3 regions of the Mesorhizobium sp. P2_H9 genome follow, and region 1 is predicted to be linked to each of the others. Evidence: predicted binding sites of a transcription regulator. Region 1 holds the regulator's gene; each other region holds the start of a gene.
What was found. The regulator LexA, encoded in region 1, represses DNA repair genes until DNA is damaged. The targets are predictions, from matches to a motif close to TGTTCNNNNTGTGTTCNG.

Region 1 (4,492 bases):
TTACCGCGCCGACCGCCTATCGGGCCATGCTGAAAGCGATGGACGAAGGCGCCGACCTGTCGTCGCTGCGTGTGGCCGTTTCGGCCGGCGAGACATTGCCGGCGCCGGTTTTCGAGGAGTGGATGCAAAAGACCGGCAAGCCGATCCTCGATGGCATCGGCGCCACCGAAATGCTGCATATTTTTATCTCGAACCGTTTTGACGACATGAAGCCGGCTTCAACCGGCAAGCCGGTGGGTGGCTACGAGGCGCGCATCGTCGACGACGAAATGCGCGAAGTGCCGCGCGGCACGGCAGGCAGGCTGGCGGTGCGCGGTCCCACAGGCTGCCGCTACATGGCCGATGCCAGGCAGAAGGAGTATGTCCGCGACGGCTGGAACCTCACCGGCGACACCTTTCTGCAGGACGAAGACGGCTTCTTCCACTTCGCCGCCCGCTCCGACGACATGATCGTCAGCGCCGGCTACAACATTGCCGGGCCGGAGGTCGAGGCGGCGCTGCTTTCGCACCAGGACGTGGCGGAATGCGCGGTGATCGGCGCCGAGGACATCGAGCGCGGCCAGATCGTCGAAGCCCATGTCGTGCTGGTGCAAGGCGTCGCGGAAAACCAGGAAACCGTCAAACGCCTGCAGGACCACGTCAAGGCGACGATCGCGCCCTACAAATACCCGCGGTCGGTAAAATTCGTTGACGCGCTGCCCAAGACGCAGACCGGCAAGATACAGCGTTTCCGGCTACGCGCGCCGAAGACCGTTTGATGAGGCCGGCGCTTCCGATCAAGTGACAGCCGTCTTGACGGCAAAGCGCGCGTCCTTCCAGGCGCCGCTGCGCAGGATGTCTTCGAGCACCTCGACCGCCTGCCAGACATCGGCATAACCGACATAGAGCGGGGTGAAGCCGAAGCGCATGGTCGAGGGCGCGCGGAAATCGCCGATCACGCCACGCTCGATCAGCGCCCGCATGATCTGGTAGCCATGCTCGTGCGCGAACGAAATCTGGCTGCCGCGTTTATTGCCGTCGCGGGTGCTTTCCAGCGTCAGCCCGTAAGCGCCGCACTTGGCCTCGACGAGTTCGATGAACAGGTCGGCCAGCGCAATGCTCTTGCTTCGCACCGCCGTCATGTCGACATCGCTCCAGACGTCGAGCGCGCCCTTCAGCGTGCGCATCGACAGCACCGGTTGCGTGCCGCACAGAAAGCGGCGGATGCCAATGCCGGCGGCATAGCCCGGCTCGAAGGCGAAGGGCCTTGCATGGCCCCACCAGCCGGTGAGCGGCTGCTGGATGTCGGCCAGATGGCGCTCGGCCGCATAGATGAAGGCAGGGGCGCCCGGGCCGCCATTCAGGTATTTGTAGGTGCAGCCGACAGCGAAGTCGGCGTTTGCCTTGTCCAGTTCGACTGGCATCGCACCGGCGGTGTGGCAGAGATCCCAGACGATCAGCGCACCGGCATCCTGAGCCTTGCGCGTCAGCGCCGGCATGTCGCGCAGCTCGCCCGACTTGTAGTTGACGTGGTTGACCAGCACCACGGAGGTGCGTTCGTCGATCAGCTCTTCGATATCAGGCGCGTCGAAACCCGAAAGGCGCAGCTGAGTGTTCTTTCGCGTCGAGACCACGCCTTCGGCCATGTAGAGGTCGGTCGGAAAACTGTCACCCTCGGCGACGATGACCGGCCGCTCCGGCCGCATGGCCATCGCGGCGTGCAGCAGCTTGTAAATGTTGACCGAGGTCGTGTCACAGACCACCGTCTGGCCGGCGGCGGCGCCGATCAGGCGCCCAAGCTGGTCACCGAGCTCGAGCGGCATGTCGAACCAGCCGGCCGTGTTCCAGGCGCGGATCAGGTCATGCGCCCATTCCTCGGTCGCCGCCTTGCGCAACTCGTCGCAAGCGGCATGCGAGGCAGCCCCCAGCGAATTGCCGTCGAGATAGATCACTCCTTGCGGCAGCACAAAGCGGTCGCGCATGGCGCGCAGCGGATCCGCGGCATCCATCGCCTCGATGGCCGCCAGATCGGGAATTCCTGTCATGGTTTGTCTACTCCCCCAACATTCGACGCAACGCCGGAACGACGGCATCCATCGGTCACCAGCGCTTTTCCACCACCTGGCATCGCGCGGCAAGGTTCCACCGATGACAAGCTGTCCGACCAGGTGCTGAAAATCAGGAGCCAAACCTGCCCAAGGTTGGCGTTTTGACTTCGTTTCGTTCACGGTGCATTAACCAAATCGCCCCGTCGATATGGCTGCAATTGCGCGCCATCTTTGCCGACTGACGGCCGATTCCAATGCCGCCTTTTGGGAACCCAGAGGCGGCAAACGGAAGCAGAATCAAGGCGATGAGGCGCGAACCGGTGAAAGCGCGGCGGTGCCGTTGGCGCGGCGGTATCGTTTCCAGAGCCCTAACATATTCATTAAACTTTAAACGGTTGCGGAACACAACTGGAACAGATAGTGTTTGTTCTGGGTTTGTTTTTCTGATTCTGGTTCGAAATCTCTGGTTCGAAACCCTTGGGGGCCGCCATGCTGACGCGCAAGCAACATGAACTTCTGATGTTCATCCATGAGCGACTGAAGGAGAGCGGCATTCCGCCGTCGTTCGACGAGATGAAGGAAGCGCTGGACCTTGCCTCCAAGTCAGGCATTCACCGGCTGATCACGGCGCTGGAAGAACGCGGCTTCATTCGCCGGCTACCCAACCGTGCCCGCGCCCTGGAAGTGCTGCGGCTGCCGGACTCGATCGCGCCCGGCCTCAACGCAGCGCGCAAATTCTCGCCGAGCGTTATCCAGGGCAGTCTTGGACAAGGCGGCCTCGGGCGGCAAATCAAGCCGGCGCCTTCGCGCATGCCTTCGGCCGGCAATGACGACGATGTGGTCGCCGCCGTGTCGATCCCGGTGATGGGACGCATTGCCGCCGGTGTGCCGATCGACGCCATCCAGCACCAGACGCATTCGATCTCGGTGCCACCGGACATGATCATGGGCGGCGAACACTATGCACTGGAGGTGAAGGGCGATTCGATGATCGAGGCCGGCATTTTCGACGGCGACACGGTCATCATCCGCAACGCCGATACCGCCAGCCCGGGCGAGATCATCGTGGCGCTGGTCGATGACGAGGAAGCGACGCTGAAGCGGTTCCGCCGCAAGGGCGCCTCGATCGCGCTTGAGGCCGCCAATCCGGCCTATGAGACCCGCATTTTCGGCCCGGACCGGGTCAAGGTGCAAGGCAAGTTGGTCGGGCTGATCCGCCGTTACTGAGCCGGCTTGACGGCTGATTTTTCGGGCTTCTTGTAGGGCGGTAGCCCCCTCGCTTCGCGAGAGAATTTTCGTTGGACGTGCCAGGGGCGGTATGGCTTGTCGACGGCAAAGTCGATCTCTGCCGGCCTGGTCGCCGATTGCGGATCGAAGAAGATGGCTGCGCTGCCCGAACGGGCAAGTTGTCGTTTGTTGACGACAAGGACCAGCGGATCGCGGCAAGGGTCATAGGCGGTGGCGTCGTCGATGACAATCAGGGTCGCGAAAGAGCAGGCTTTCCACGCGTTCTTGCGGTCTTCGACATAGGCGACGATCGCGCCGGAGGGATGCCGTGCAAGGCACAGCCCGGCTTTGCAATAGAAGGGCGAGCCTGGCGGCAATTCGGTCGGGTCGGCAATATCGAATTGTTCGCTGCTGTTGTCGAACGTCTCGGGCTCGACGATGGTTTCGGACTTTAGGGCGCGCTTCCAGTTGTCGGTCGTGAATTCGTTCGAACGCGCCCGGTTGAGGGCCAGCTCACCGCCGCCAATCGGCAGCGCAACCAGATGGGCGTCCTCGGAAATCAGCACGTCGGGCGTGCGTGTGTCGGAAATCGTCAGCAGGCCTGCGAGTGCAAATGGCAGTGCTGCCAGCCGAAGCCATGTCGTCGCCATGGTGGCGATGATCAGCGCGATGGTCGTCAGAAACACCGATTTGAGCGAGATCAACCCGACCGCATCGATCGGCGAGCGCTCCGAAATCCATGCCGACAGGGCGATCATCGCCGTCAGCCCCTTGCCCATCAAATACAGTGGTATTCCATCGGCGCCAAACGGCATCGCAAGGGCGCTGATCACGGCCAAAAGCATGACGACGGAGACGATCGGCATGATGGCCAGATTGGCGAACAGGCTGAGCGGCGACACACGCTGGAAATGCCATATGGCGAACAGCGCGGTGGCGCTGCCGGCGATGATCGAGGTCATGGCCAGACCGCCTGTCGCCAGCAGGAATTTTCGACTGAGGAAGGCTGGCAGTGAGCGCCGAGGCGGTGGTGACGTTGCCTTGCCCTCGCGGTAGTCGGACCAACCGGCATAGGCGCCGACCAGCGCCGCGGTGGCGGCGAAGGACATCTGGAAACTCGGGCCGACGACTTCGTGTGGCGACACCAGGATGACGGCGATGGCTGAGATCGCCAGATTGCGCATGGTGAGTGCTGCCCGATCGAACAGCACGGCGATCAGCATCACCGCCAGCATGAT
Region 2 (4,492 bases), on a different contig from region 1:
TCGGATGTCGCGACGGCTTTCGCCAGTTTTCAACGTTGAAAAGAAGGCGCCTGAGCCGAAACTGCCAATCTCCCCCCGTGTGGGGGAGATGTCCGGCAGGACAGAGGGGGGCGCGAAGGAACGGGACGTCCGTGCTGGAGACGTGACGCAGCCAAGCAGGCTGCCTACTCCGCCGCCTCTTCAATCTTCTCCATATCATCATCCGACAGCCCGAAATGGTGGCCGATCTCGTGGATCAGCACATGGGTGACGATGTCGCCCAGCGTCTCCTCGTTCTCGGACCAGTAGTCGAGGATGGCGCGGCGGTAGAGCGTAATGCGGTTCGGGCCCTCGCCGGTCTGCGGGTTCCAGCGTTCGGCGATGCCGCGTCCCTCGAACAGGCCGAGCAGGTCGAACGGCGTCTCCAGCGACAGATCGTCCATGATCTCGTCGGTCGGAAACTCGGCGATCTGGATAACGATCTCGCCGGTCAGCTTGCGAAAATCGTCCGGCAGATGCGCGTACGCCTCCAGCGCCAGGAACTCCATTTCCTCCATCGAGGGCGAAAGTTCGTCGTGCCAGGTGCGGGTCTTGTAGATGCGGGCCATGCTTTATCCTTTGAACCCGGCATATAGGCTTTCCCTCAGGAATCGGCAAATGACGCGGCGGCGGCCCCAACGCAACGGCTTCAAACGATCAGTGGTCGATGTCGGCCCCGCCCCTCATTGCCCTGCCGGGCATTTCTCCCCGTGAACGGGGAGAAAGAAGCCGGCCGCAATGCTGGCGCCCGTCTGCAACGTTGGTGATTGGCGAAATGGTCGACGGCAGCGTCCTTCTCCCCGTTCACGGGGAGAAGATGGCGGCAGCCAGATGAGGGGCAGCGCCAACGACCGGAAAGGATGACGGGGCGATTCAAAGCAACCTGCTTGGCTGGGCTCGCGTCGACAGGAATAAATTCCCCATGACTCCGCTTGACTCTTCCGGCCCCCTCTGGAATCTATAGGAACATAACAGGAACAATTGTGAGTGGAAGCTGACCGTCATGGCGATGACCGCCGTGGCGCGGGAGACTGTTTTTGCCCTGCGCCGCCAGATCGCGAAGATCGAGGGAACGCTGCCCGAGCGCCTGGAGGCGCCGGCTGGCCCGTCGCTTGACGCCCCCAATGTCACCTCCAACACCGATGTGACGATTGTCCGCCGCGGCATCGCCGTGGCCTCGCCGGAGGCATTTCTGCGCACCGGCGCCGAGCGTCTCGACCGCGCTTTGAGCGGCGGCCTGCCGAAAGCGGCACTGAGCGAAATCCATGGCACCGAGACCCGCGACGCGGGTTCCGTCGCCGGCTTTGCGCTGTCGCTGATCAGCCTGATCCTCAGGCAAGGGCCGCGCCTGCCGGTGCTTTGGATCGGCACCACGGAGATTTTTCGCGAGGCCGGCTTTCCCTATGCCAGGGGGCTGCATGGCTTTTTCGGCATCGCGCCGGAGCAGTTGCTGTTTTCGCAGGCGCCAAGACTTGTCGACGCGCTGTGGATTGCCGAGGAGGCCGCGAAGATGACGGCGCTGGCCGCCGTCATTCTCGAGATACGCGGCAGCCCGCAGCGGCTCGATCTCACCGCGACGCGGCGGCTGCACGCGCGGGCGCAGAGCGCCGGCCGGCCGGTGTTCCTGCTGCGGCAGGCCGGCGAGGCCGAACCGACGGCCGCACCCGTGCGCCTCATTGTGTCGTCGGCGCCGTCGGCACCGCGCAGCACCATCGCCGGGCCGCTGGCCGGTTCGATCGGCCGCCCCGCCTTCACAATCAGCATCGGCAAGAGCCGCACGGCTCTGCCTGGACAATTCACACTGGAGTGGAACCCCGATGAACACGCTTTTGAGGAAAGACGGCCCCGGGGAGAACGGGCAACGGATACTGTCGCTGTGGTTTCCGCATCTGGCCGCCGAGAGGATATTGCGGCAGCGTCTGGGTCGGTCCTGGCGTTCCCGGCCGTCGGATCATCTGCCACTGGTGATCAGCCATCGCGACCGCAACGCCCAGCGCATCTCAGCCCTCGACGAGCGGGCTGAGGCGCTGCATCTGAAGCGCGGCATGGGCATAGCCGATGCGCGCGCCATGCATCCGTCGATCGACATCGTCGAAGCCGATCTGGACGCCGACCGCCGCCTGCTCGAAGGCCTCGCCGACTGGTGCGACCGCTACACCCCGCTGGTGGCGCTGGACGGTGCCGACGGCCTGTTTCTCGACGTCACCGGCTGCACCCATCTGTTCGGCGGCGAACGCGCCATGCTCGACGACATCCTGTCGCGCTTCTTCCATCAGGGCTTTGATGTCCGCGCCGGCCTTGCCGCCACGCCGGGCGCCGCCTGGGCGGCGGCGCGGTTTTCCGGTGACCTTATCGTCGCGTCAGGCGAGGAGGACGCACTGCTCGCCCCACTGCCATTGGCGGCGTTGCGCATCGACCCCGACATCCGCGCCAGCCTGGAAAGCGTCGGCCTGCGCACCGCCGGCGCCGTCATGGCCGCACCGCGCGCCCCACTTGCCCGCCGCTTCGGCGCTTCGCTGCTGTTGCGCCTCGACCAGGCGCTCGGCCGTCTCGACGAGGCCGTGTCGCCGCGCCTGCCGGTCGCCCCGCTTTCGGTCGAGCGCCACCTCGCCGAGCCCGTCATGCTGACCGACGAGATCGAGCGGCTGGTGCGGCTGCTGGCGACGACCTTGAAAAGCGACCTCGAGCGCCGCGGCGAGGGCGCGAGAACACTGGCGCTGCTTTTGTTTCGCGTCGATGGCGCCGTCAGCCGGATCAGCGTCGGCACCTCGCGCCCCTTGCGCGAACCGCTGCTGATCCAGAGGCTGTTCCACGAGCGGCTGGCCGCGCTCGAACAGGATATCGATGCCGGCTATGGCTTCGATCTCGTGCGCCTCTCGGTGCTGTCGGCGGCTGCCTTCGACATGCAGCAGGCCGACCTCACCGGCGAGGCCGAGGACGACGGCGCCGACATCGCGCTGTTTGCCGACCGCATCCGCGCCCGGCTCGGCGACGGTGCGGTATTGCAACCCGTCGCCGTCGACAGCCATCTGCCGGAGCGCGCCGTCGCCACGCTTCCCTTCACCGAGGCGCCGCAACGGACCACGCCGCCGAAAAAGCCGGAGCGGATGAAGGCGCCGGCGACAATCTTCCGGCCGGAGCGGCCAATTCGGCTGTTCCGATCACCCGAGCCGATCGAAGTGCCGGCCACCGAACTGCCCGAGGGACCGCCGATGAATTTCCGCTGGCGCCGCGCTCTCTACCGGGTCGCCCGCGCCGAGGGACCCGAACGCATCGCACCGGAATGGTGGCGCCAGCAGCAGGGCCAGGGAGACGCGCCGACCCGCGATTATTTCCGCATCGAGGACAGCGACGGCCGCCGCTACTGGCTCTACCGCCAGGGTCTTTACGGCACCGGGCAGCCTTCGCCACGCTGGTTCATGCACGGGGTGTTCGCATGAACGCGCTGACCGTCATTCCCTATGCCGAATTCGGCATCCAGTCGAATTTCTCCTTCCTGCGCGGCGCCTCCAAGCCCGAGGAACTGGTGGTCGCGGCCAAGCTTCTGGGGTTTTCGGCGATCGGCCTTGCCGACCGCAACACGGTGGCCGGCGTCGTGCACGCCTGGCAGCAGGCCAAGGTCGAGCACCTTGCCTATCACCCCGGCTGCCGGCTGGTTTTCGGCGACGGCACGCCGGACATTCTCGCCTATCCCCAGGATCGCAAGGGCTGGGGGCATCTCTGCCGCATGCTCACGCAAGCCAATCTGCGCGACGAAAATGAAAAGGGCGCAACCCTTCTTACCCGCGACGACCTGCTCGAATGGGGCGATCAGATGTCGCTGGCCATATTGCCGGATCTGACGGCGGCCGCGGAAGACGGGCTCGCCCTGCTGCACCAGCTCAGGCACCGCTTCGGCAACAATGTGCGGCTTGCCGTTGCGCCGGATTATCGCGGCAACGACCGGTTCCGCATCGAGCAGGCGGCAGGCCTGTCGGAAGCGACAGGCATGGCGCTGATGGCAACCAATGACGTTCTCTACCACACGGCCGAGCGCCGCTCGCTGCAGGACGTGTTGACGGCAATCCGCCTCAACGTGCCTGTCGCCGAAGCCGGGCTGGAGCTGACCGCCAATGCCGAGCGCCACCTGAAGCCGCCGCTGGAGATGGCCCGCCTGTTCCGCCGCCACCCGCAGGCGCTGATGGAGACGCAGATTTTTGCCGAAGAGCTGACCTTCTCGCTCAGTGATCTCCAGTACAATTATCCTGATGAGCCGACGGAATCGGGACTCGGGCCACAGGCCGAGCTCGAACGATTGGCCAGAGAGGGGGCCGCCACGCGCTATCCGGCGGGCGTCCCTGCTTCCGTATTCCAGCGCATTGGGGAAGAGCTCGCTCTGATCGAGCGCCTGAACTACGCGCGTTACTTCCTGACCGTTTATGACATCGTCAAATATGCCCGCAGCCAGGACATTCTTTGCCAGGGGCGCGGCTCC
Region 3 (4,492 bases), 220 kb from region 1:
GGATGAGGGGCAGCGCCAGCCTCTCCAGAGTTAGCGCCGCCCCTCATCTGCCTGCCGGCATCTTCTCCCCGTGAACGGGGCGAAGAAGCTACTTCACCCACATCTTCGTCCGCTTGTGCCAGTCGGCGATCGATTCCTCGGGATAGGCGTCGAACGCCTTGTCCTTCTTGCCGATCACCGGCTCGACCCAGCTCGCCTTGTATTTCAGCATCAGATGGACCTTTTCCGGCGGCTTCGGCAGCTCGCTGTCGATCGCCGAGGCGAAGGGGTGGACCAGATCCGGCCAGGTCGGATCGTAGAGCCACAGCGCCGAGCCGCATTTCCTGCAGAAATTGCGCTCGCCGGTCGAAATCTCGCACGTGGGATGCTCATCATCCTCGATCTCGGCCCGGTAGACACCGAGATGGCGCTTGCCCTCAATCTTCAGCGTCTCGTAATCAGCGCCGAGATTGATGGCGAAGCCGCCGCCACCCTGTTGTTTGCGGCAGATCGAGCAGTAGCACAGCATGAAGGGCGCCGGTGTGTGGCTTTCGACCTCGAAACGCACAGCGTTGCAGCGGCAGGACCCTTTGAGCAGAAGCGGCATGAAAGAACTCCTACGAATTTCGTTCTCAACCTGTCAGCATGGTTTTGGTTGCGACAATGACAAGGCCAAATCCCGGTGACATGATCGCGGCATGGACAATGAACGCATAGAAGAACTTTTCGAAAGCCTAGGCCCGGTCAGCATCCGAAAACTGTTCGGCGGCAAGGGCGTCTATTGCGACGGCGTCATCGTCGCCATCGTGCTGCGCGGCGAATTGAAATTGAAGGCCGACGAACAAAGCGCCCCCGACTTCGAAGCCGCCGGCTGCCAGCAATGGACCTATACTGGCTCCAGGCACGGCAAGCTTGTGTCGATGCCTTACTGGAGCATTCCCGACAGCGCTTTCGACGATCCCGACGAGATGGCGGTCTGGGCGCGCCGGGCGTATGAGGCCGGACGGCGCGCCGGCAAGTAATCGCCTAGAGGGCTTTCGCGATCCTTGCCGCCAGCCGTGCATTGTTTTCGACCAGCGCGATATTCGTCTTCAGGCTCCTGCTGCCGGTGAGTTCGAGGATTTTCCCCAGCAGGAACGGCGTCACCGCCTTGCCCGTCACGTTCAGCGCCTCGGCGGCCTTCTGCGCCGCCTCGATGTAGCCGGCCATCTCTTCGGCCGGGATCTCATGATCTTCAGGCACCGGATTGGCGATCAGCATGCCGCCGCTCAAGCCCAGTGCAGCCCGAGTCTTGTAGAAATGCGCGATCTCGTCCGCGCCATGCAAGGTCAGCGGCGCGCGGAAAGGCGAATGGCGCGACCAGAAGGCCGGCATCGTCTCGCAGCCGTGGCCGACCACCGGCACGCCGCGCGTTTCCAGCACTTCCAGGGTCTTCTCAATGTCGAGGATCGCCTTGGCGCCGGCCGAGACGACGATGACCGGCGTGCGCGCCAGTTCGTCGAGATCGGCGGAAATATCAAAGCTTTTCTCGGCGCCCTTGTGGACGCCGCCAATGCCGCCGGTGGCAAACACCTTGATGCCGACCATATGCGCCGCGATCATGGTGGCGGCGACCGTGGTGCCACCGGTGCGTCCTTCGGCGACCGCGAAGCCGAGGTCGGCACGCGACAGCTTCATGGCGTCGCCGGTCATCGCCAGCGACTCTCGCTCGCCGTCGGAGAGGCCGATCTTGATGCGGCCGGCAACCACGGCGATCGTCGCCGGCACCGCGCCGCGATCGGCAATGATCTTCTCGACATTGGCCGCCATGGCGCCATTGTCGGGGTAGGGCATGCCGTGGGTGATGATGGTGCTTTCCAGCGCCACCACCGGGCGCCCGGCGGCCAGCGCCTGCGCCACCGGCGGATGGATGTCGATGAACGGGCGGGCGGTTTCCGGGGTCATTGTCATCTCCGACCTGGAGCCAGGCTCCAGAAACATGAATTCGCCGGTGTCATGCCATTTCCTGTGTATCCGGCACAAGGGCCAGCGCTTCGGCAAAACTGGCCGCTGTGAAGGCAGGCACTGCGTCGGCACATTCGATGGCAAGCGTCGCCGCTGCTACACCTTCGCGTAGCGCTTCCCGTAATGGCGCGCCGCGCAGCAGCGCGGCGACCGTTGCGCCAGCCAGTGCATCGCCGGCGCCGGTGACATCAGCGATCTTTCTGGGGACTGGGGGCGCGATTGAGAACAGGCCAGCTTCGTCGAAGCCCAGCACCGGGCCATCGCCCGCCGTCACCACGGCGCTTTTGAGGCCGGCGCGCTTCAGGCCATCGACGAGATCTTGCTCTGTAGTGTCGGCGCTTGCGCCGGCCAGCGCTATCGCCTCGCGCCGGTTCATGAACAGCAACGCCAGCCCGCCGAGCACCGGCATCAGCCGCACCACCTTGGCCGGCGAGATGGCGATGGCGAACACCGGCTTGCCATCAGCCAACGCCACCAGCCGTTCCAGTGCCGTCGACGGCAGGTTTGCATCGCACAGGACCGCATCGGCCGAGCCGATCACCTCGCGCACCTTGGAGCGGCGGATCTGCTTGGGAAACGCCAAATCATACAGCGCCATGTCGGCAAAGCCGACGATCAGCTCGCCGTCGCGGTCAAGCAGCGCAGTGTAGCTCGGCGTCGTGCGGTCGAGGAACACCGCCGACAGATCGGCAATGCCGGCCTTGGCGATGGCCGAAGACACCGTGTCGGCAGCCGCATCGCCGCCACGCACCGAGAGCAGCGAGGCCGAGACGCCGCGCCGCACGATGCTGCGCAGCGCGTTGAAGACGCCGCCGCCGACATCCTCGCGCATCGTGCCGGGGTTGGACGCCGCCGGCACATATGGGCCCGAAACCTGGCCGCGCCGGTCGATATGGGCGCCGCCAACGGCCAGTATCTTTGCGGATTTCACCATGAAGGCGATATGACCTTTGTTATTCGTCTCGGACAAGCGCTAGGCTGTGCGACTGGGCTTCACGATCAAGGCAGCGATTCGGCGGGGCGAAACAAGGAACCGGCCTCGACTAATGCCGGATGCATCGCCAAACCGAATTGTGAGACAAAAAAAGAACAAATCCGGATATTGATTGATTTTCAGCTATTTGACCCCTCTTGCCAAACGAGAACAAAAAAGGTACAAACTGGGCAGGGATTACGGATTGTCCGGCCTTCATTGACGACCAAGGGGTGATGTATCATGGCTCAGAATTCTTTGCGGCTTGTAGAGGACAAAGCGGTGGACAAATCAAAGGCTCTGGATGCGGCGCTGTCGCAAATCGAGCGTGCCTTCGGCAAGGGCTCGATCATGCGGCTCGGCGCCAACGAACAGGTCGTCGAGATCGAAACTGTGCCGACGGGTTCGCTTGGCCTCGACATCGCGCTTGGCGTCGGCGGCCTGCCGCGCGGCCGCATCGTCGAGATTTATGGGCCAGAAAGCTCGGGCAAGACGACGCTGGCCCTGCACACAGTGGCCGAAGCCCAGAAGAAGGGCGGCATCTGTGCCTTCGTCGATGCCGAGCACGCGCTTGATCCGGTCTATGCCCGCAAGCTTGGCGTCGATCTCGAAAATCTGCTGATCTCGCAGCCAGACACCGGCGAGCAGGCGCTGGAAATCTGCGACACGCTGGTGCGCTCCGGCGCCATCGACGTGCTGGTGGTCGATTCGGTGGCGGCGCTGACGCCGCGCGCTGAAATCGAGGGCGAGATGGGCGATTCGCTGCCCGGCCTGCAGGCTCGCCTGATGAGCCAGGCGCTGCGCAAGCTGACCGCCTCGATCTCGCGCTCCAACACCATGGTCATCTTCATCAACCAGATCCGCATGAAGATCGGCGTCATGTTCGGTTCGCCCGAGACCACGACCGGCGGCAACGCGCTGAAATTCTATGCTTCGGTGCGTCTCGACATCCGCCGCATCGGTTCGGTCAAGGACCGCGACGAGGTCGTCGGCAACCAGACCCGCGTCAAGGTGGTCAAGAACAAGCTGGCACCGCCCTTCAAGGTGGTCGAATTCGACATCATGTATGGCGAAGGCGTGTCCAAGACCGGTGAGCTGGTCGATCTCGGCGTCAAAGCCGGCGTGGTCGAAAAGTCAGGCGCCTGGTTCTCCTACAATTCGCAGCGTCTCGGCCAAGGCCGCGAGAATGCAAAACTGTTCCTGCGCGACAATCCCGACACGGCACGCGAGATCGAGTTGGCGCTGCGGCAGAATGCCGGGCTGATCGCCGAGAAATTCCTCGAAAATGGCGGCCCTGAACGTGGCGAAGACGACGGCTTCGAGGAAGAATCCGGCGCCATGTAGGATGCGGGCAATCACTGCCCGAGTTCTTCTTGAGTTCGCGTATCCCGATTGAGTTTGCGTATCGATGCGTTTCAAACCGCCGGCCTTGAGCCGGCGGTTTTGTGTTTGGGCGGCGCCGCAGGGCTGGTTCGGCTGGCCCGCGAAGCCCGCGATTTGGACCAATCCCGTGTTTCTGGACAGGCTGCGGTGTGA

Region 2: AC1DXN_RS12480 (ImuA family protein) is a predicted target of LexA. The motif match lies at 981-998, and genes of this name have one in related genera.
Region 3: recA (recombinase RecA) is a predicted target of LexA. The motif match lies at 3,124-3,141, and genes of this name have one in related genera.

What each region holds. Positions count from the first base shown of each region.
Region 1 covers NZ_JBFUFX010000003.1:69,545-74,036, forward strand. The annotation lists gene AC1DXN_RS06230 (AMP-binding protein) at 1-758, shown strand, start outside; gene kynU (kynureninase) at 777-2,024, opposite strand; gene lexA (transcriptional repressor LexA) at 2,517-3,254, shown strand; gene AC1DXN_RS06245 (ComEC/Rec2 family competence protein) at 3,248-4,492, opposite strand, start outside.
Region 2 covers NZ_JBFUFX010000006.1:38,497-42,988, reverse strand. The annotation lists gene AC1DXN_RS12485 (metallopeptidase family protein) at 165-587, opposite strand; gene AC1DXN_RS12480 (ImuA family protein) at 1,022-2,041, shown strand; gene AC1DXN_RS12475 (DUF6504 family protein) at 1,983-3,458, shown strand; gene AC1DXN_RS12470 (error-prone DNA polymerase) at 3,455-4,492, shown strand, end outside.
Region 3 covers NZ_JBFUFX010000003.1:288,950-293,441, reverse strand. The annotation lists gene AC1DXN_RS07380 (GFA family protein) at 89-586, opposite strand; gene AC1DXN_RS07375 (TfoX/Sxy family protein) at 678-1,001, shown strand; gene AC1DXN_RS07370 (pseudouridine-5'-phosphate glycosidase) at 1,006-1,923, opposite strand; gene AC1DXN_RS07365 (carbohydrate kinase family protein) at 1,973-2,917, opposite strand; gene recA (recombinase RecA) at 3,200-4,300, shown strand.